4 regions of the Bacillus sp. V2I10 genome follow, and region 3 is predicted to be linked to each of the others. Evidence: riboswitches for the same ligand, from Rfam matches in the RefSeq annotation. Region 3 holds a riboswitch; each other region holds the start of a gene.
The links. Region 3 has a riboswitch for cobalamin ahead of QFZ72_RS13695 (energy-coupling factor ABC transporter permease). Riboswitches for the same ligand answer to the same signal wherever they lie in the genome.
Positions count from the first base shown of each region.

Region 1: another riboswitch for cobalamin. It lies ahead of QFZ72_RS14875 (cob(I)yrinic acid a,c-diamide adenosyltransferase); the one in region 3 lies ahead of QFZ72_RS13695 (energy-coupling factor ABC transporter permease).
Region 2: another riboswitch for cobalamin. It lies ahead of QFZ72_RS24405 (ribonucleoside-diphosphate reductase subunit alpha); the one in region 3 lies ahead of QFZ72_RS13695 (energy-coupling factor ABC transporter permease).
Region 4: another riboswitch for cobalamin. It lies ahead of QFZ72_RS10550 (DUF4430 domain-containing protein); the one in region 3 lies ahead of QFZ72_RS13695 (energy-coupling factor ABC transporter permease).

Region 1 covers NZ_JAUSYV010000001.1:2,953,443-2,958,803, forward strand. The annotation lists gene QFZ72_RS14860 (hypothetical protein) at 41-325, opposite strand; gene QFZ72_RS14865 (M20 family metallo-hydrolase) at 557-1,807, shown strand; gene QFZ72_RS14870 (Dph6-related ATP pyrophosphatase) at 2,063-2,740, shown strand; cobalamin riboswitch at 2,820-3,001, shown strand; gene QFZ72_RS14875 (cob(I)yrinic acid a,c-diamide adenosyltransferase) at 3,131-3,679, shown strand; gene QFZ72_RS14880 (cobyric acid synthase) at 3,663-5,195, shown strand; gene cobT (nicotinate-nucleotide--dimethylbenzimidazole phosphoribosyltransferase) at 5,198-5,361, shown strand, end outside.
Region 2 covers NZ_JAUSYV010000001.1:4,827,523-4,832,883, forward strand. The annotation lists gene dat (D-amino-acid transaminase) at 1-821, opposite strand, end outside; cobalamin riboswitch at 1,069-1,251, shown strand; gene QFZ72_RS24405 (ribonucleoside-diphosphate reductase subunit alpha) at 1,450-3,726, shown strand; gene QFZ72_RS24410 (ribonucleotide-diphosphate reductase subunit beta) at 3,742-4,785, shown strand.
Region 3 covers NZ_JAUSYV010000001.1:2,725,713-2,731,073, reverse strand. The annotation lists gene cobJ (precorrin-3B C(17)-methyltransferase) at 1-1,152, opposite strand, end outside; gene QFZ72_RS13700 ((2Fe-2S) ferredoxin domain-containing protein) at 1,548-1,922, opposite strand; cobalamin riboswitch at 2,049-2,238, opposite strand; cobalamin riboswitch at 2,558-2,752, shown strand; gene QFZ72_RS13695 (energy-coupling factor ABC transporter permease) at 2,899-3,657, shown strand; gene QFZ72_RS13690 (energy-coupling factor ABC transporter substrate-binding protein) at 3,658-3,933, shown strand; gene cbiQ (cobalt ECF transporter T component CbiQ) at 3,958-4,740, shown strand; gene QFZ72_RS13680 (energy-coupling factor ABC transporter ATP-binding protein) at 4,766-5,361, shown strand, end outside.
Region 4 covers NZ_JAUSYV010000001.1:2,076,790-2,082,150, forward strand. The annotation lists gene QFZ72_RS10540 (response regulator transcription factor) at 1-100, shown strand, start outside; gene QFZ72_RS10545 (ATP-binding protein) at 97-1,902, shown strand; cobalamin riboswitch at 1,993-2,195, shown strand; gene QFZ72_RS10550 (DUF4430 domain-containing protein) at 2,362-2,781, shown strand; gene QFZ72_RS10555 (ECF transporter S component) at 2,796-3,311, shown strand; gene QFZ72_RS10560 (cob(I)yrinic acid a,c-diamide adenosyltransferase) at 3,383-3,961, shown strand; gene sigX (RNA polymerase sigma factor SigX) at 4,247-4,783, shown strand; gene QFZ72_RS10570 (hypothetical protein) at 4,780-5,361, shown strand, end outside.

The DNA of each region.
Region 1 (5,361 bases), 230 kb from region 3:
ACCTTTTTTTCTTTGCGTATGAAACTAATTATAAAATGGATCACTTTTCCTCACTAAAAAACTCGTTATTAAAAAGATCATAAGCTTCATCCTCAGTTTTATCCTTTTCATGCAGGGAGGAACCCGAGCAGCTGTTTTTTCTTCTGCGGTTTAAGTCTTTAAATTCTGCTTCAAGAAATTCTGCCTGATGGTGTGAGAGCTTAATCGTTACTTCATTGTTATTTTCATCTGCAGCTTTCAAAAGAACATAGCTATCTACAGAATCACGTAATGTGACATTGCTGAGTGTCAAATTCATATTGTTCAGTTCATATCTTGCTTTCATAGCTGAAAGGAACCTCCAGTGGTCATTTAGATTATATCTACTATTTTATAGGTATGGAAAGAAAAGCACAACGAAGCTGATGAATTATTGAAAGAGAACAAGCGAAAGATTCTTCTGGACAAAATGTAACATTTCATCATTATTCTTTTTACATAACGAAACATGTAATAAGAGGATTTTTCCTATACTATTAATACAGAATATTCTATTAATTATAAAGGAGGAATATTTTTGGTTGATAAAACTCTGACAATAAACAAAGTACGTCTTGAAGAAAGAATAAATGCCCTTGCACAGATAGGAAAAATCAGTGAGACCGGAGTTTGCAGGCTTGCCCTGTCACCTGAAGACAAAGAAGCAGTCGAAACAGTAAAAGGCTGGATGGAAGAAGCAGGATTAACCGCAAGAATTGATCACTTTGGAAATCTGATCGGACGGCTTGAAGGAAGGAATCCTGAAGCTCCCGTATTAATGATTGGTTCACATATTGATTCACAGCCGTATGCGGGCAGATTTGACGGAGTAATCGGTGTTTTAGGTGCACTAGAGGCCGCTCAAACATTGAAAGAGCTGAATATTACTCCCAATATGCCAATTGAAATCGTCGCATTTTGTGACGAAGAGGGCTGCCGCTTTAATAAAGGATTGTTCGGAGTGAGGGGAATCCTTGGCAAACTGGAAGCAGGGGAGTTAGACCGGACAGATAAAAATGGAATCACGCGAAAAGAGTCATTGATTGAATTTGGATGTGATCCCGAAAAATTTAAGGACTCAGAATATCCTGCTGGAAGCATTTCCGCATTTATAGAGCTCCACATTGAACAAGGGCCGATTCTTGAAGCAAAAGATACACCAGTGGGAATCGTTACAGGCATATCAGGACCATTATGGCTGACGGTAGAACTCGAGGGCTTTGCAGGTCACGCAGGATCCGTTCCCATGCATATGAGGCAGGATGCGCTGGTAGGAGCTGCAAAAATTGTTGTTGCCCTTAATGAATTAACAAGTGAGGATGTCACTGCGCCTACAGTCGGTACAGTCGGAAGCATGAAGATCTTCCCTGACTCCCGAAACATCATTCCGGAAAAAGTCAGCTTTACAATCGATTTAAGAGATATTGAGATTGAAAGACGCGATTTTATTGAAAATCTGCTGAGAAAAAAAATCCACACCATTTCTGAACGGCATGGTTTAACTTATACCATTTCAGAAGATACAAATAGTGAACCGCGGTATTGCTCTGAAAGAATTATGAAGGTAATGAGAAAGGAGAGTGCACATATCGGACTGAATCCGATTGAATTGATGAGCGGCCCTTTTCATGATTCATTAGCGATGTCGTACGAATGTGAGTATGGGATGATCTTTGTCCGCTGTAAAGACGGTATCAGCCATAATCCTAAAGAATTTTCAACAATGGAGGATATCTCACTTGGAACGGAGCTATTATACAGAACGGCTATGAAAATGGCACTTGATTAATTTCCAGAGATGAAAGAACAAAACAACATCAATTCTTTTTGGCGCTTAAATGGATAAATATTCATTCCGGCGTTTTTTTTTATAAAATTATCGGTAAAGTCAATCAAGCCGGTGTATATTAATTCAATTTTAAAACGAATTGATTTTTATCGAATGGCCATTTTTGTGATCTAATATTCATTTTGACACAAGGTTTCCGATAAATCATAATGATTAATAAATGGTCAACCATCTTACATAAGGGGTGAAATAAAAATGAAGAAAAAAATTGCTCTATCATGGAGCGGCGGCAAAGATGGCTGTATGGCACTGCATAAGCTCATTGGCCAAGGTCATGAAATTGCCTGTCTTATAACCACTGTACCTGTTGAGCTTGAAAGAACGTTCGGACATGGTGAGAAAATGGAAGCAATACTAAAACAAAGCGAAGCCTTAGGTATTCCTGTACATTTTATTAGATGCACATTTAAAGGATATACTCAAAGTTTTATAGATTCACTTAAAGATTTGAAGAAGAAGTACCATCTTACAAGTGCAGCTTTCGGAGATTTATATCTTGATGAACACCGCAGCTGGGGAGAAAATGCGGCAGAATCAGCTGGCTTAGAAGCACTGTACCCTTTATGGATGAAGAAGGATGAAGCACCTCAAGCCCTTCATGCTTTTGCAGATAGCGGATACAAAGCAGTCATCATCAGAACTCAGGATGATGTGCTTGATGGGACATGGCTCGGCCAGGAAATTGATCAGCAGCTTATAGAAAGAATGAAGTCCACACAGATATGTCCAATGGGTGAGGCAGGAGAATATCATACCTTTGTGTATGATGGCCCGTTATTTAAGAAGCTGATCCAACTGCAATTTGGCGAGAGAATTCAAATGGAAACAACGACACGCCTGGAGCTTGAGGATTTTAGCTTAATCGAGAAATAGCCTGAATAAATAAGTTCTATTTCAGATTCAGGAAAAAGAAGTTGATGACATTTCCAGATTTATAGATTACAATGAACAAAAAATATGATTCTTTAAAAGTGCCTGATGTGATCAGGATAATAGGGAAACCGGTTAGAATCCGGTGCAGCCCCCGCTACTGTAAGCGCAGATTCATTGAGACGCCACTGACTTTTCAAGTTGGGAAGGTTCAATGAAAAATGAAGCGCAAGCCAGGAGACCTGCTTTTAATGATTGATTGCTTGTTTTTCGGTGGGAAGAATAAGTCAGGTACCCTTAGTGTGTGTGACTTTGCTTATTAAAGGCCTTGACTGACTTCCATTCAGTTCAAGGTCTTTTTTATGTTTATAGACAAAAAGAGGAGATGCGTGAATGACAGGAAATGATCAAAAAGGAAGATTGCTTGTTTATACGGGTAATGGCAAAGGAAAAACAACGGCATCCATCGGTCTTGCTGTCCGGGCGATTGGAAGAGATATGAAAGTATCCATCCTGCAGTTTATAAAATCACCTGAGAGAACCTATGGAGAAAAAAACGTGCTTGAAAAACTCAGCGGTGCTGAAATCCATCAGCTTGGAGCAGGATTCACTTGGACTAAAACACCTGATGTGCACCGGAAAGCGTTAAAATCAGCCTGGCAAATCGCTAAGGAAAAGATTTTGAGCGGTGATTATGATGTCGTTATTCTTGATGAAATCAATAATGCGCTTGCTATTCATACGTTTCCGATCGATGACGTCCTGCCTATTGAGGACGTCATACAGACAATTCAAAACCGGCCAAATCATGTTCACATTGTTTTGACTGGAAGAGATGCAAAGGATGAAATAAAAGAAATCGCTGACCTTGTGTCTGTTATCAATGTTGAAAAGCACTACTATGAAGAAGGTGTAGATGCCATATATGGGATTGAATACTAATGAGCAAAAAACATTAAAACTGATGATTCAGGGTACACACTCTGACGCTGGAAAAAGCATGCTCGTCACGGCACTATGCCGGATATTTCGAGAGGATGGCTATCAAACAGCGCCCTTTAAATCACAAAATATGGCTCTGAATTCTTACATTACGAGTGATGGCAAGGAAATAGGCAGAGCTCAGGGAATTCAGGCGGAAGCTGCCGGAATTGAAGCCACAACTGATATGAATCCTATCCTAATTAAACCTTCAAAAGAGACGGAATCTCAGGTCGTGTTTCACGGGAAGCCCTATGCAAATATGAAGGCATCCGAGTACAGAGAGGACTTTTTCAAGTTAGGCCTTGCGGCGATCAAAGAATCGCTGAGGAAGCTGTCGAACAAATACGAGGTCATTGTGATAGAAGGCGCAGGTTCACCTGCAGAAGTTAATTTAAATGACCGTGAGCTTGTCAATATGAGAGTAGCAGCAATTGCAGAAGCTCCAGTGATTTTAATCGGAGATATTGACAAAGGAGGCGTTTTCGCCAGTCTGGTCGGGACCCTTCAGCTCATTAGCGAGTGTGACCGCAAGCGGATTATTGGTGTCATTATAAATAAATTCAGAGGGGACCTTTCACTGCTTCAGCCGGGATTGGACTGGTTTGAAGAATATACGGGGCTTCCGGTACTTGGAGTTGTTCCCTTTTTGCCTGACCTTGAAATAGATGGGGAAGATTCCCTTGTTTTAAGCCAGTATTCAAACGGTACCAATCACGATGCAGAACTTGACGTCGCTGTCCTTTCTTATCCGAGATTATCCAACTTTACAGATATTGATCCGTTAAGACTGGAGCCTGATGTGAATATCCGTTTTGTTAAAAAAGCTGCGCATTTTGGAAGTCCAGATCTCATCATTTTGCCTGGAACGAAAAACACAGCTGAAGACCTGCTGTTTCTTAAGGAGACAGGACTCTTTGACAAAATAAGATCTGCTTATGAAAAAGGAACTCAACTAGCAGGCATTTGCGGAGGCTTTCAAATGCTCGGCGAAAAGCTGATGGATCCAAACGGTGTTGAATCAAATCATCAGGAACTCGGTGGACTTGGTATTTTTCCTGTCCGTACAACCATCTATTCCGAAAAGAAAACCATCCGCTCAGAGGGCTATTGCTCACTAAAAGATTTTGGCAGAATTTCTTTATCAGGGTATGAGATCCATATGGGACAAACAGCAAAAACAAGAAAAGTAGATCCTTTTTCAGTCCTCTCCGGAACAGAGGAAGGCTGTACCGCTCGAGATGGCCAGGTGTTCGGCACGTACTTGCATGATGTTTTTCATAACGATGAATTCAGATGGCTTTATTTGAATAAGCTGCGCCAGAAAAAAGGCCTGAAGCCGATTGAGCGCTCGCTCCGCTTTCGTTCTTTTAAAGAAAGCGAATACGACAGACTTGCTGCCCACGTTAAAGGCTCTATTGAAATGAAAAAGATATATTCAGCAATGAAAACGTTTTTTAAAAAGGAGGAGAATTAGAAATGATTGATATTTATCAGCAGATAGATGCAATAGAGCCTGTCAGTAAACAAAAAGGGATTGAAGCTTTAGCCTACATACATTCCTTAACAAAGCCAATGAACAGTCTTGGAGAAATAGAAAAAATTGCTGTGCAGCTTTCAGAAATCACAACTGATGTAAAACC
Region 2 (5,361 bases), 2.1 Mb from region 3:
TCTTCAAACAGCCTCTGAAGTTCTCTCGTAACAGGACCTGGCACCCCTTCCCCAACTTTCAGGGAGTTAATCTCCGTTACAGGGATGACTTCACTGGTTGTTGATGTAATAAACGCTTCATCAAGATTTACAAGATCATCTGCTTCGATCATTTCTTCGATTAGCGTTAAACCATTTTTTTCACACAGCTCAACGACCTTCATTCGTGTGATGCCATTTAAAATCAAGTTATTAGCAGGATGAGTATAAATCACACCGTTCCTTATTCCGTAAAAATTGGATGAAGAGCCTTCTGTTATATGCTCGCCCCTGTGCAGCAGAGCCTCATATGCCCCATTTTCAAAAGCTTCCTGCTTGGCAAGGACATTCCCAAGCAAATTCAAACTTTTAATGTCACATCGTAGCCAGCGGACATCCTCCATCAAATGCAATTTAATTCCTTTTTCCTGCTCTGCTGCAGGTTTTGAACAGGGAATTGGATAGGCCACAATTTGAGGCTTAACGTCTTGCCCGGGAAAAAGGTGCTTCCTCCCTGTTACGCCCCGTGTAATTTGCATATAGACCGCACCATTCTGCACTTGATTTTTCCGAAGCAGCTCATTAAGCATCACCGTTAATTCCTCTGCTGTATTCTGCAGCACAATTTTAATCTCTTTTGCACTTCTTACAAATCGCTCCATGTGCTCTTTCATCGCAAAAAATGAGCCATTATATACTCTGATAACCTCGTACACACCATCCCCGAATTGATATCCTCTATCCTCAAAATCAATAGATACTTCGTTTTTCTGTTTAAATTCACCGTTTAAAAGTATGTACATATAAAAGCTCCTTTGTTTAGATTGAAGGCTGTTTCAAAAATAAATCGGATCGAATAAATGAGATTGAATGAAAAACTTCCTCTCCCTATGTTATGATGAAACACGCTGGTCTGTAAAATGGTTTTACAATTTTATTTGAATTTTTAGCAGATTTAAGTTGAAATTTCTTTTCCTGTCCATTATTATGAAATTAGCCAGAAACACAACATATTGATATTTAATTAAAACTACAATACTACATATTGAAAAACAACAGCAAGTAAAGGTGCCAATTTATTGGCTTAAAAGGGAATCCGGTGCAAATCCGGAACTGTCCCCGCAACTGTAAGTGTGACGAACTGAGATTACCACTGTACGAGATTGAAGTATGGGAAGGACTCAGCACAGAATGATCACAAGTCAGGAGACCTGCCATTTGATTGCTAGATAGTTTCGAATTCTTCGGGGACTGAGGAGATGAAACGATGGTTAATAACAGGACTGCTTGCACCCTTTTATTCTATCGTTTGATCCGCTCATGATCCTATGAGCGGATTTTTTTTAGACATAAAAATTCAGCTCCCCGTTCAGAACCAGGAGCTGACAAGGGCGCTTGCGCTTCTTTATTATTTTTTTAGGAGGATGTCAAATGGCAACCACAATGGCAACTATTATTTTTAATGAACTGACACTTGAAAAATCCCCATTTTCAGAAATACGGATTAAGAACTTCATAGATGAAATCGGACACGACTTCAAAGAGCTTGACCTGGATGATTACAGCACAAGAATCATCCAAAGCATCGAAGGCCGCAGCGAATACACAACATCCCAAATCTCCAATCTCCTTATTCTCGAAGGCCTCTCCAATATTAGTGAGCTTGAGCCTCAATGGACTTACTTTTGTGCTCGCATTTATCTAAGAAAGCTTTATAAGGAAGCTGCATTCAACCGCAATCAGCATAATGGATATGATTCGTTTCTGAACCTGATCAAAACACTCACTGATAAGGGCATATACAGTCCGCATTTGCTTAACGCTTATTCACATGAAGAAATAGAAAGCCTCTCATCCATCATTCAGCCGGAAAAAGACAAGCTGTTTACATATATTGGACTTCGCACTCTGTCTGACCGCTATTTAGCAAGAGATTTTGATAAAAAAGTATTTGAATTGCCTCAGGAACGTTATCTGGTCATTGCCATGACACTAATGGCCAATGAAAAGACAGAGCATCGTCTGCAGCTTGTCAAAGAAGCTTACTGGGCACTCAGCAATTTGTACATGACCGTTGCTACACCGACGCTTTCAAATGCCGGCAAGCCTGTTGGCCAGCTGTCGAGCTGTTTTATAGATACAGTAGATGATAGTCTGCAAGGAATCTTTGACAGCAATACAGATATTGCAAATCTTTCAAAGTCAGGCGGAGGCATTGGAGTTTATTTAGGAAAAATCCGCAGCCGCGGAAGTGACATCAAAGGCTTTAAAGGGGTCTCATCCGGTGTAATCCCATGGATGAAGCAGCTGAATAATACGGCAGTAAGCGTAGATCAGCTCGGTCAAAGAAAAGGAGCAATCGCTGTCTATTTGGATGTGTGGCATAAAGATATCTTTTCATTCCTGGATTCAAAGCTGAATAATGGCGATGAACGTTTAAGAACTCACGATTTATTTACAGGTGTCTGCTTGCCGGATCTTTTCATGGAGCAGGCGGAAAACCGCGGCGACTGGCATTTATTTGATCCGCATGAAGTCCGTAAAGTGATGGGGTATTCCTTAGAAGATTTCTATGATGAAGGAAAAGGCTTCGGCTCGTTCCGCGATAAGTATTGGGAATGCGTTAATCATCCTGATCTATCTAAACAAACCGTACCTGCTATTGAAATTATGAAAGGCATCATGAAAGGCCAGCTTGAATCAGGCACCCCATTCATGTTTTATCGTGATGAAGTAAACCGCAGCAATCCGAATTCACATAAAGGCATGGTCTATTGCAGCAATCTATGTACAGAAATCACTCAGAATCAGAGTGCAACGACTATGGATGAGCAATTCACAGAAGACGGCAAAATCATCACCGTTAAAACGCCGGGGGACTTTGTTGTCTGTAATCTGTCATCTATTAATCTGGCAAGAGCTGCGGGTGATGAAGTGCTGGAGCGCCTTATTACCATCCAGGTCAGAATGCTCGATAACGTGATTGATCTCAATGACATACCTGTGATGCAGGCTAAACTCACCAATCAGAAATACCGCGCAGTGGGCCTTGGAACATTCGGATGGCATCACCTGCTTGCTTTAAAACGTCTGAAATGGGAAGACGAAGAAGCCGTACAGTATGCTGACAAATTATATGAAGAGATTGCCTTTTACACGATCCAGGCAAGTATGAAGCTTGCTGCTGAAAAAGGAGCCTATCCAGTTTTTGAGGGATCAAAATGGCATACCGGAGAGTATTTCGAAAGCAGAGATTACACATCCGAAAATATGCCATGGGATGAATTAAAACAGCAGGTAATGGAAAAAGGGCTTCGCAACGGCTACTTAATGGCGGTGGCGCCAAATGCTTCAACCTCCATTCTTGCAGGCAGTACAGCGAGCATCGATCCAATTTTCCAAAAAATGTACTCTGAAGAGAAAAAGGATTATAAAATACCTGTTACTGCTCCAGATTTAAATGCCGAAACCACATGGTACTACAAGTCAGCCTATTTTATTGATCAAATGTGGAGCATCAGGCAAAATGCCGCAAGACAAAAGCATATTGATCAATCGGTTTCGTTTAATTTTTATGTACAGAACACGATAAAAGCAAAAGAATTGCTGAACTTGCACCTATCAGCCTGGAAGGCAGGTTTAAAGACCACCTATTATGTCCGGTCTACTTCAAGTGCCATAGAAGACTGTGAGTCTTGCGCTAGCTAAAAGGAGAGAAAAATCATGACACATTCATTGAAAGCAAGGTCAATTATGGATGCCGGGGCACCAAACAAGTCCACAGCCATTATTAACGGCAGCAGCTCCAATGTATTGAATTGGGACGACGTTTCCTATCCCTGGGCTTACGCAAAATATAAAAAAATGCTGGCAAACTTCTGGACACCATTTGAAATTAATATGTCCGGCGATATTAAGCAGTTCCCCCAATTATCACAAGAAGAGCAGGATGCTTTTCTGAAAATCATCGGTCTGCTGGCACTGCTTGACAGCATCCAGACCGATTATGCAGGAAAGGTCTCAGAATATATAACAGATTCAAGCATTAACGCATTGATGATTATGCTCGCACAGCAGGAAGTCATCCATAATCATTCATACTCTTATGTTCTGTCAAGCATTGTTCCGAAGCACGTGCAGGATGAAGTATTTGAATATTGGAGAAGCGAACCTATTTTAAGAAAGCGGAACGAGTTTGTCACGAATGGGTATCAGGACTTTGCCGAGGATCCCAATGTCAGCAATCTTCTTAAATCCATTGTGTATGATGTCATTCTTGAAGGTCTGTTTTTTTACTCAGGTTTTGCTTATTTCTACAACCTTGCCCGCAATCAAAAAATGGTCGCTACAAGCACGATGATTAACTACATTAACCGTGATGAACAAATACACGTAGATTTGTTTGTGAAAATCTTCAAAGAAGTGCTGCGAGAGTACCCGGAATATCATACAGAGGAACTCGCAGCTTTTGTCAAAGAAACCTTTATGGAAGCTGCTGCTCTTGAAATTGAGTGGGGACGCTTTATCATAGGCAATAAAATAGACGGAATTCATATGAAGGACGTTGAGGATTATATAAAATTTTATGCAAATGTCAGGTGCAATCAGCTTGGCTTTGACCGCCCATTTGAGGAAAACCGGACCAATCCGCTGAAGTGGATTAAAGCTTATGAAGAAGTAGATCTCGGAAAGTCTGATTTCTTTGAGCAAAAATCACGGCAGTATACGAAAGTTAACTCCATCGACAACGGATTTGATGACCTGTAACCTATAACAAAACGAATGAACCGTCTATTGCAGGCGGTTTATTTTTTGCCGTAAATAAAAAGTGATACAAAATCATTTTATATCCGTTATCCTATATACGATGAATGACATCTCCAGCGTTTCAAATCGCGGCTATTGATGATATCCTTTAATTTATGAAAGTCTGATCAAATTAGAGGAGATTGGGAGATGACAGGAAACGACGACGCTTTATTGTACGAAAGAATCCGCAATAAAGATAAAGATGCTCTTGAAATCATGTACGATCGTTACGAAAAGCTGCTATTTTCTTTTGCCTGCCGCAAATAACAATCAAAAGAGGATACGGTGTACCGTACTCTCTCTTTCATTTGCCCAAACAGTATATTTTGAGTTTACTTTCTCTAATTAAAAAAGAGACTGCCCGCTAGACAGTCTCCCCATTTATTGTCCATGAAAGTTGTTCATATCCCGATTGTAATGATGAGTCTGCTGTTCTGCTTTTATTGCTGCAGCTTTAGGATCAGAGTAATAAACATTTCACTTTCTTCTTCGCTTCGTTCTTAAATCTCTGATCCATCAATCAGGATCAGCTCC
Region 3 (5,361 bases):
TCTTAATTTTTGAGTAATGACCTCAGGACTCGCAGTTGGAATCTTTAAATATATTTGATGGTGCGGCGTATATTCCATTGTCCCCTCATCACCGACTACCTCAGCGAGAGTTATCATTTGGTCTGGTGTAAACTTCTTATTTGCGATTCCTGGACTTACAGCTAATTCAAAGATCGATACTACTGGATTATTAACAGTCTTGTTTTCTTGAATACTTTTAGGTACATCTTCTACTTTACTAAGAGCTTCTAGAGCTAATTGTAAGGAGGAATGAATATCACGTTTAGTATTTACTTCAATACTATGATCAGCTTCATTCTTTCCTTTATGGAGTGCCCATGGTTCATTTTCATGTCTCAAGCGTTCATGCGGCTTTAATCTTTGTTCATTTGTATTTAATGTATACTTCCTTTGATACCCCCTTGGAGTAATCATTTTATTATCGTAAAAAAACGTAGACGAATTCCCAATGACTACAGTCGTCAGCATTCCGATATCGTAATCAAGCATATGGGCAAGATCAGTTATCACAATCTTTTCGCTCTCACGATATGCACTCTTCACTAGCCCAACAGGTGTATCGGGTGATCGATAGTGTAATAATATCCTTTGTGCCTCTTGAATTTGTCTTGTGCGGCGTCCACTCTTTGGGTTATACAGAGCTACAACAAAATCAGCTTGTGCTGCCGCTTCAATTCTTTTTTCAATTAGATCCCATGGTGTTAAATGATCACTTAAACTAATCGTACATGCATCATGCATGATTGGTGCCCCTAGGAGAGAAGCACAGGAATTAATGGCTGATATACCAGGGATAACCTCAACACTTACACCTGTTTCTTCTTTCCAGCCTTTTTCAATCAATACCTCATAGACCAGGCCTGCCATCCCATAAACACCTGCATCACCACTGGAAATGACAGCAACTATGTTTCCTTCTTCAGCAAGACGAACAGCTGCTTGAGCACGACTTACTTCCTCAGACATTCCTGTACTAATAATTTCTTGATCGGTTAAGAGATTTTCTATTAACTCAACATATGTTTTATATCCAATGATATAGTCGCTCTCTTGTATGGCTTCCTGAGCTCTATTTGTCATATGTTCAAAACTTCCAGGTCCAAACCCAATTACAAGTAACTTCCCTCGCATGTATACTCCTCCTTTCAAACTATCAGCCAACATTAAAATAACGAACCCTAACCTAAACGTTTCCGAGATTATATGCAGAAAAAAATGGCATTCCAACCGTCTGCAACACCAGTGAGATCTGTAATAAATGGAATTAGAGTTTTCATCCTGCTCTAATTCCATATTCATAAACTCTCTTGTTGACGAAAAATCAAAAATAAGTGTGAAACTAACCGTAAGTTTCAGTGTATGTAAAGTTGTTTGAGGAATCCGTCATTTAACATAAGTGGAAACAGTCCATTAATCCGCATAAGGGTGTGATCTCCCAAGGCATACTTGATCTCCTTTTTATTCCAAATCTCAAATCAAATTCATGCTGCTAAATTAGGAAACTTAAAGATGACAAGTTAACCGCCTCATTTTATTGGTTTGGATATTCCGATTACACACTCTGTTTTTTCAGGAGCAGCAAAACCTTGTTGATTATATTTGTAAATAACGGCTTCTTCTAAAATTTCTTCCCCTGCCAAATGTTTCTGTACGATTTTACTGCCTAGTTCCGGAGTAATCGCCTTGTACCATGTTCCTTCAGGATACACAATGACAACACAAGCATCCTTGCATCTTCCGTTACAGCGTGTTCTTGTCGTATGTATGGCGGCATCAAGATTCATATTTGCGACTTCCTCCCTAATCGCCTGCGTTACCTCCTCGCCTCCTTTCCTCATACAGCTGCTGCCATTGCAAATCAATACATGATGTTTCGTTTCCCTCAAATTCCAAGTTGTCATTTTAGCACTTCCAGTCTATTATTTTTAAAAAAATAAAAATGCACCCCTATATAGATAGAGGTGCACAAAAAATACATAGCAAAAGAACATAGCATTTTCTACTACACATCTACCTATAAGCCCGTAGGTATGCGTAAAAGATAGGCAGGTCTCCTGACTAAGGTTCATTGCTTTATTGCGTCTTCCCGAATACTATCAGTGACATTTGCAATATAGCTCCCCATTACAGTGGCGGGTACCGCGACGGCTTTTCACCGTACTTCCCTTTTGATCAAAATCTTGGTAAGATTTTTGAACCTATCTTTAACTTATTTAATTATTATTCTTAATGTTATTATTATTTCATAAATTTGTCTATTTCGATATTCATATTAAACAAGAATTCAGAAATTAGCAAACTACTTTTTAACAAATCGGACAACAAAAAAATCCGTCCAATTATTTTGGCGGATAAAACGGAAGCGCCAAATCACATTAAAATAAGCCATTTCCCCTGCTATTCATTTCACCGTTCCCCCGAAGAAAAAGAAACTTTAATACTAAATTTAAAAAGGACACAAAACCTATATTGTTCACGCTAAATTATATAAAAATAAATAGACAACTGCTAAACCTTATAGTAAGGTATAGACAAATTAACCAATCTTAACAGGTGCCATGCATGTGAAAGAATGTGTATAGCTTAAAAGGGAAGCTCGGTGTAAGTCCGACATGGTTCCCGCCACTGTAAATCTGAGCGACCTGCATAATGTCACTGCTTTTTAAAAAGCGGGAAGACGCAGGAAGCAGTGAAGATGAGTCAGGAGACCTGCCTGTATAAAGAACATAATGTGACCTACGGGAAATAGGGAGGTGTGTGCGAAGGGATATTGATGTGTCTGTATGCGGGCGGACCATTGTCTTGTAAGCATTTAAACTTCTAGTGGGTTTAAATGCTTTTTTATTTTGGCAACAACTATTTTAAGGGAGATTAAGGATGAAAACAAAATCATGGCGGGTTTCACTTATCATGCTGCTTGGATTATCAAGTTATTTTTGGCTGAATTCGTACGAAGAAGTTTATGCTATGCATATCATGGAAGGTTTTTTGCCTTTTGGCTGGGCGGTTTTTTGGTGGGCTGCAACACTTCCCTTCATACTTGTCGGCTTGCGTTCTATACGTAAGAAGCTTAAAGAAAACCCTGAATTGAAAACAATGCTTGGCCTGTCTGCTGCTTTTGCGTTTGTATTATCTGCCTTAAAGATTCCCTCGGTAACAGGCAGCTGCTCTCACCCAACTGGAGCAGGTTTAGGAGCCATATTGTTTGGACCTACAGCAATGAGTGTATTGGGTACGATCGTTCTATTATTTCAGTCATTGTTATTAGCGCACGGCGGTTTGACAACATTAGGGGCAAATGCTTTTTCCATGGCAGTCGCAGGTCCGTTGTTAGCATATGCGATCTTTAAGATCAGCAGAAAAATGAAGATATCGTTTGCAGTTTCTGTTTTTTTGGCAGCTATGCTAGGAGATTTAGGTACATACTTAGTTACTTCAGTCCAATTAGCGCTAGCATTTCCAGCTGAAGTGGGCGGATTTGCAGCATCTTTTTCAAAATTTGCCGCCATCTTCGCCTTTACTCAAATTCCGTTAGCAATTAGTGAAGGATTATTAACGGTTATTGTTATGAATTTACTTCAAAAATATAATATGCCTGAATTAAATCAACTTCCTGCTGTTAAGGAGGTTAGGTAAATGAAAAATTTTATTTTGTTTTTATTCGTTATTGTGTTGGCGATTATTCCCTTATATCTTCAAAAAGATGCTGAATTTGGCGGGGCTGACGGTCAAGCAGAAGAGGTTATTGAGGAAATTGCGCCTGCTTATGAGCCTTGGTTCAGTTCCATTTGGGAGCCGCCAAGCGGTGAAATCGAAAGTTTACTATTTTCTTTACAGGCTGCGACTGGGGCGATTGTCATTGGTTATGTAATCGGATTTGGTCGTGCCAGGAAGAAATATTCCTCTAAATAATGAGCAGAAACAAGGGATCCTATGTTGAAAATCGATGATTATGCTTATACTAGTGCATTAAAAGATGTTCATCCAATTGAGAAGGTCGGGTTTGCTTTTTCTTATTTACTATTTACGATCATTACAAAGAATATATGTATTGCTTATCTAACATTTATTTTGATGAGTGCAGGCATTGTTTTAGGGGCGAAAATACCATTTTATTCCTATGTAAAGCTTCTTCTGTTACCTTCTTTTTTTCTGTTTTCCAGCGTAGTTGCCATTCTCGTTTCAATTGCTCCTGCGAATAGCAAAATCTTAAATGCAATATGGAGTATTCAAATGGGATCATGGCAACTATATGTTAGCCCATATAGTATAAATCAGGCCTACCATCTCGCTGCAACTGTCTTAGCATGCGTGAGCTGTTTGTACTTCCTGATTCTGACTACAACTCTGCACCAGTTGATTTGGGTATTACAAAAAGGAAACCTTCCGGCACTTTTTATTGAATTAGTGGGACTGACTTATCGCTTTATCTTTGTACTTTTGGATAATATGCATGAAATCTATCTTGCACAATCCAGCAGACTGGGTTATCAGAATTATAGAGTTTGGATATCTTCTATCGCACAACTTATCGTTGGTCTTTTTATTAAATCGATACGTTCTGCCAGAGAATTGCAAATAGCAATAGACAGCCGCGGCGGAGATGAGGGTTTGTATGAAGTGGAATTGAATTTGAAGTATAATCGCTTCCATTGCGCAGGAATTATTCTTTCCATGGCAGCACTTTTTGCAATAGCCATTTTAACAAAGAAGATTTAATGAAAATTTAAAAGGGGCATCAGCAGTGAGATCACCAATCCTTTCGTTTGAAAATGTTACTTATAAATATGCAGATGGTACTATTGCGTTAAAAGATATTTCATTATCCATTGAGCATGGGAAGAAGATTGCCTTAATAGGCAATAATGGAGCTGGAAAATCAACATTGTTCTTGCTTCTAAATGGTATTTTAAAACCAACGGACGGTAACATTAAATTCAAATGGAAAAAACTAACGTATACACGTAATGAGATCCGGCAAATTCGCAAACAGGTAGGAATTGTCTTTCAAAATCCTGAGACTCAGCTTTTTTCATCAAGTGTTTATGAAGATATCAAATTTGGCCCTAAGAATTTAGAAATGTCTCCTGAAGAGTTAGAAAAAACAGTTCACGAGGCGATGATTTTAACAGAAACGGAATCTTTGAAAGATAAACCACCCCATTTTTTAAGTATCGGCCAAAAGAAAAGAGTTGCAATTGCAGGAATTATTGCAATGAATCCAGAGTTAATGATATTGGATGAGCCAACTGCAGGGCTTGATCCCTATTATTCTATGAAAATTATGGAGTTACTGAAAAACTTGAATAATGAAAACCGTACGATTTTACTATCTACCCA
Region 4 (5,361 bases), 650 kb from region 3:
ACGCCTGAGAGAAAAACTGAGCAAGGTATCACCTGATGCAGCTGCCATGATCGTGACTGTTTGGGGAGTTGGATACAAATTTGAGGTAGGCAGTGAATGATGTTTTGGAAAAGCGTAGTCGGTAAACTGTGGTTTACCATTTTATTGCTCGTTTCATTTGTCTTATTAATTCTGACTGTGCTTCTTCTAGAATTCATTGAAAATTATCATGTGGACGAGGCCAAACGGGAGCTTACACAATTAGCCAACAAAATCTCGGTTATACTTGAAAATCATGAAGATCAGGAACTGGCGAGGTCAATCTCATGGGAACTGGCCGATGAACTTACAAGCATCATCATCGTCGAAGATCAGAACAAATACTGGTTTTCACCAAAGAAATTTGACAGTACCCCTGTTTTTGAAATGGAGGATATTCGGAATGACAGCGAGCTGTCTAAAGTATTTGCAAATCAAAAAAATGTCAGCAAGCTCACCGAACTCTCAAAAGAGCAGCAGATCAGTTCGGATAATAACGAGGAAGTGCTGGTCGTCGGCGTACCCTATGAGCTGAAAAATGGGGAAAACGGGGCAGTGTTTATGTCGCAGTCGCTGCTTGCTGTTCACGAAACAACAAAGCATACGACTAAATATATTCTGCTTGCGGCAGGTATTGCCATTGTATTAACAACGATATTCGCATTCTTTCTATCAACAAGAATCACTTATCCGCTAAGAAAAATGCGGGAAGTAACGCAGGAGCTTACACGCGGAAAGTTTGATACGAAGGTGCCGATTTTAAGTCATGACGAAATTGGCGAGCTTGCCGTCGCGTTTAATCAAATGGGCAGGCAGCTGAAATTCAATATCAATGCACTTAACCAGGAAAAAGAACATTTAACCAGTATTTTAAGCAGTATGGCAGACGGAGTCATTACGCTGAATATTGACGGGACGATTCTCGTGACTAATCCCCCTGCTGAACGGTTTCTTCAGTCCTGGTACTACGAACAAAAAATGCAAATCAATGAGGGAGAGGAAATCCCTCCAGAAGCAAAAGAATTATTTCAAAGAGTTGTCAACACAGAGAGAGAACACATAGTCGAGGTCAATCTTCAGGGCAGGAGCTGGGTGATGGTCATGAGCCCTCTCTATAACCAGTCATATGTTCGGGGTGCAGTTGCTGTTCTCAGAGATATGACAGAAGAGAGAAGGCTAGATAAGCTGCGGAAGGATTTTATTGCCAATGTCAGTCATGAGCTGAGAACGCCGATTGCCATGCTGCAGGGATACAGTGAAGCGATAGTCGATGACATTGCAAGCTCTGAGGAAGAGAAAAAGGAGATTGCACAGGTAATCTACGATGAATCACTGCGCATGGGAAGACTTGTTAATGATTTACTGGATCTGGCAAGAATGGAAGCCGGTCACATTTCTCTGAATTTAGAACGAATCTCGATTTATGAATTTATTGAAAAAATCAACCGAAAATTCCAGGGACTTGCAAGGGACAAAAAAATCACGTTAACCTCTTCATTTTTAATAGAAGACCCTGAGTTTGTTCTGGATCCCGATAAGATTGAGCAGGTTTTGACGAATCTTATTGATAATGCGATCAGACATACGCTTGAAGGGGGATCTGTTGAAATTCATGTTCAAACCGTTGCTGGCGGCATGAAAATAGACGTAAAAGATACAGGTACAGGTATTATAGAAGAGGATCTGCCTTTTGTCTTTGAACGGTTTTATAAAGCGGACAAAGCAAGAACTAGAGGCCGTTCGGGCACCGGCCTTGGCCTGGCGATTGCAAAAAACATCGTAGATGCCCATTCCGGCACGATCAATGTGCACAGCAAGGTAAATGAAGGTACAGCCTTCAGCTTCTATTTGCCTCGAAAAAGCAGTCTTTCTGATAGAACGTGACGAAAATTCTTGTTTCATAAGGAACACCTAATGAAATTTCTGTTGAAGACCTGAGTCATTTTATGTAAAATAAGACTGAATTAATAAAATTGTATATTTTGAGATATAGGTGCTTTACGCTTAATAGGGAATCAGGTGCAATGCCTGAACTGTCCCCGCAACTGTATTTGCCAACGAAACTTTGGGTTAAACCACTGTATAATTAGATGGCTCTATTGCTGTTTATTATATGGGAAGGTTCAAGTGGAGAATGAAGCAAAAGTCAGTAGACCTGCCGGAATCTCTTACATTGTTTGTATTCTTCGGGGGTTGAGCATAGAAACGGCAGGATTTATGTTTCTTTGCATACAATCTGTATCTTATTATGCCGTTTATTAAGCCCATCTGCAGATGGGCTTTTTTGTTTTGTGGTTTCATGATTCACCAAATAGATACATACAGAAGAAGGAGAGATTTGTTGTGAATAAATTTTTAAGCTTACTATCCGTTTTCTTTTTAGCGCTGCTTGCAGCATGCGGAAATACAGCAGAGGAGCCGAAGAAGGAAGCTCCGGGATCAGAGCAGGCTGCTGAAAATGGAGAAAAAACAGAAGAGACAAAAGCTGTTGTAACACTGACTAAAAACGAAAAGGCAGAGAAAGTTGATTCAAAAGAAGTATCTTTTGAAGAAGGGCAGACTCTGATGGATGCAATGAAAGCGAATTTTGAAGTGGAAGAAGCTGGAGGGTTCATCAGCGGAATTGATGGAATGATGGCAAGCGATAAGGATAAAACCTACTGGCACTTAATCGTAAATGGCGAAGATGCGATGACTGGTGCTAATGAAATCGAGCTGAAAGATGGAGATAAAGTAGAGTTCGATTTAAGAAAATATGAGTAATCCTGGATCACGTTATGACAACTAGAAGAATCAGTCTGCTTTCCCTGCTGATTGCTTTATCAGTTGTAGGGCGAATGGCCTTTCAATTTGTTCCGAACGTCCAGCCAATGACAGCGATTATTCTGATTACTTCTATCTTAATTGGTCCTGTAAATGGCATGATTGTAGCCGTATTAGGCTGCTTCTTGAGCAATTTGCTGCTCGGAATGGGGACATGGACAATCTGGCAAATGCTCGCATGGGGTACACTCGCGTTATTATCAGGTCTATTAGGCAAATATGTGAAATCAAATCGTCTGATCATCTTTACACCCATTTCTGTATTGTCGGGTTATCTATTCGGGTTTGTTGTATCACTGAATATGTTTGTTTTAACTGACCATGGCTTAGCTTATTACCTTGCAGGTTTGCCTTTTGATACCGCACATGCAATCGGAAATGGAATTTTCTTTCTTCTGCTTTATCCTGTTATGCGAAAAACGTTTGAGTATTACTTGAATAAGAAGGATTATGGCATAACAATGCAATAAGAAAAATGGTAAAATAAAAGAGCGATAAGATTCGCTCTTTTTATTTTAAACCCTAAAGGAGCTGCTTAAAATTGAATCTGTATACGAGAACTGGCGACAAAGGGAAAACAAGTATAATTGGCGGCCGTGTCGACAAAGATGACTTAAGAGTCGAGGCATACGGCACAATTGATGAAGTAAATTCATTTGTCGGTCTTGCCATGACGTGGCTTCATGAAGAAAAACTGGTTGACTTGTATCATGAATTTGAAAAGATCCAGCATGAGCTGTTTGATTGCGGCAGCGATCTTGCGGTTATACATGGCAAACAGAAGCATCCCTATAAAACAACAGCTGAAATGATTGCATTTTTAGAAGAAAGAATCGATCATTATTCTGCTGAAGCTCCTCCGCTGCAGCGCTTTATCCTTCCCGGAGGCACACAGGCAGCATCGGCGATACATATAGCAAGAACAGTAGCCAGAAGAGCTGAACGCTGCATCGTTTCCCTGCAGAAGCAGACGGAGATTAATGAACACGTGCTAACATATATGAATAGATTGTCAGATTACTTCTTTGCTGCTGCAAGAGTTGCGAATGCGAGGCTTGGCTCTAAAGATGTAGAATACGAAAGAAGCGCAATCGTATTTACGAAGCCTAAACAGTCATAAAATAGCTGGAAGGAAGGGAGCACCTTCCTTTTTATACGTTCAGGAATTTATAAAAGTAAAAAGGCTGTGGATTATATAATAAAGATATCTGCGTTCGGCTCCGGCGCCTAGAGCGCGTGTCAGAACGAATCTGCCAAAAAAAGTCAAAACCCGACTTTTCTGGCGGATTCTTATCTGTCATGCCTGAGCTAAACGGGCGCTTGCGCTTTTCTTAATGGAATTAGTGAATAATATGTAACTTTTTATAAAAGAAAATCGACTAATGGTGTGATCGGAGGTACATTCATGGAAGAGGCCTTTCAGAGGATCTATGAAAAATATCATGGAGATATTTTTCAATTCTTATTTTATATGGTAAAAAATCGTGAGCAGGCTGAAGACCTCGTTCAGGAAGTATATATCCGCATTTTAAAATCCTATGACAGCTTTGAAGGCAGAAGCAGTGAAAAAACGTGGATTTTTTCTATAGCACGGCATGTTGCCATCGACTTTTTCAGAAAGCAAAAAACATTAAAGCAAAGAATTCTTGAAACATTTGACTGGGACCGGCAGCAAATTCAGGATGTTCATCCTTTGCCCGAGGAAATTGCCGCTCAAAATGAAGAATTGCAGGGAATATACCGTTCTCTTGACAGCTGTACAGTAGACCAGCGCTCTGTCATCATTCTCCGTTATCTTCAAGGGCTGTCCATTGCTGAGACTGCGGCTGCACTTGGCTTTACTGAGAGTAAGGTGAAGACCACACAGCACAGAGCATTAAAAGCATTAAAAAAACATTTGGCTGACCATAATGTGAGGGAGGAGGGGATTTTAAAGGGATGAACAAATCAAATTGGAATGAAGAACAAATTGCAAAAGCCCTAAGAAAGCTTCCTGCGATTGAAGATAAACGGACTTCTGCTGAAATTTATGCCCGATTGCCGAAAAAAGAATATAAACACAGAAAGCCCTGGGTGACACCTGCTTTCGCAAGCATTGCCGCACTTATCATACTCTTATTAATATCGCCATACTTCCTTAATCAGCTCGGAGTAAACGAAAGCAAATCAGATTCAAGCACTGACAAAGCAAGTTATGAACAAGCAGAGCAATCCATACAGGACTCAAGTTTAAAGAGTGAATCTAACCTTTACGTTCAGTCTAAAAAAACCACATTTGTTGCCCGTCCCGAAGACCAGGTTTCAATTGTCACACTTGCATATCCTGATCAGCAAGTTCAAAACATGATTCCAGTCAGCGTTAAAATGGAGAAGAGTGAAGATTATCTGAAATTATTTCAATCGGCTCTTTCAGCATTTGATCCAGCACAGCTCGGCTTGAGTTCTTCTTCTTTAACGGGAACTAACCTTGATTATGCGGAAGGGACGACTTCTAAGCTTTTAATCGACGTGAACGAAAAT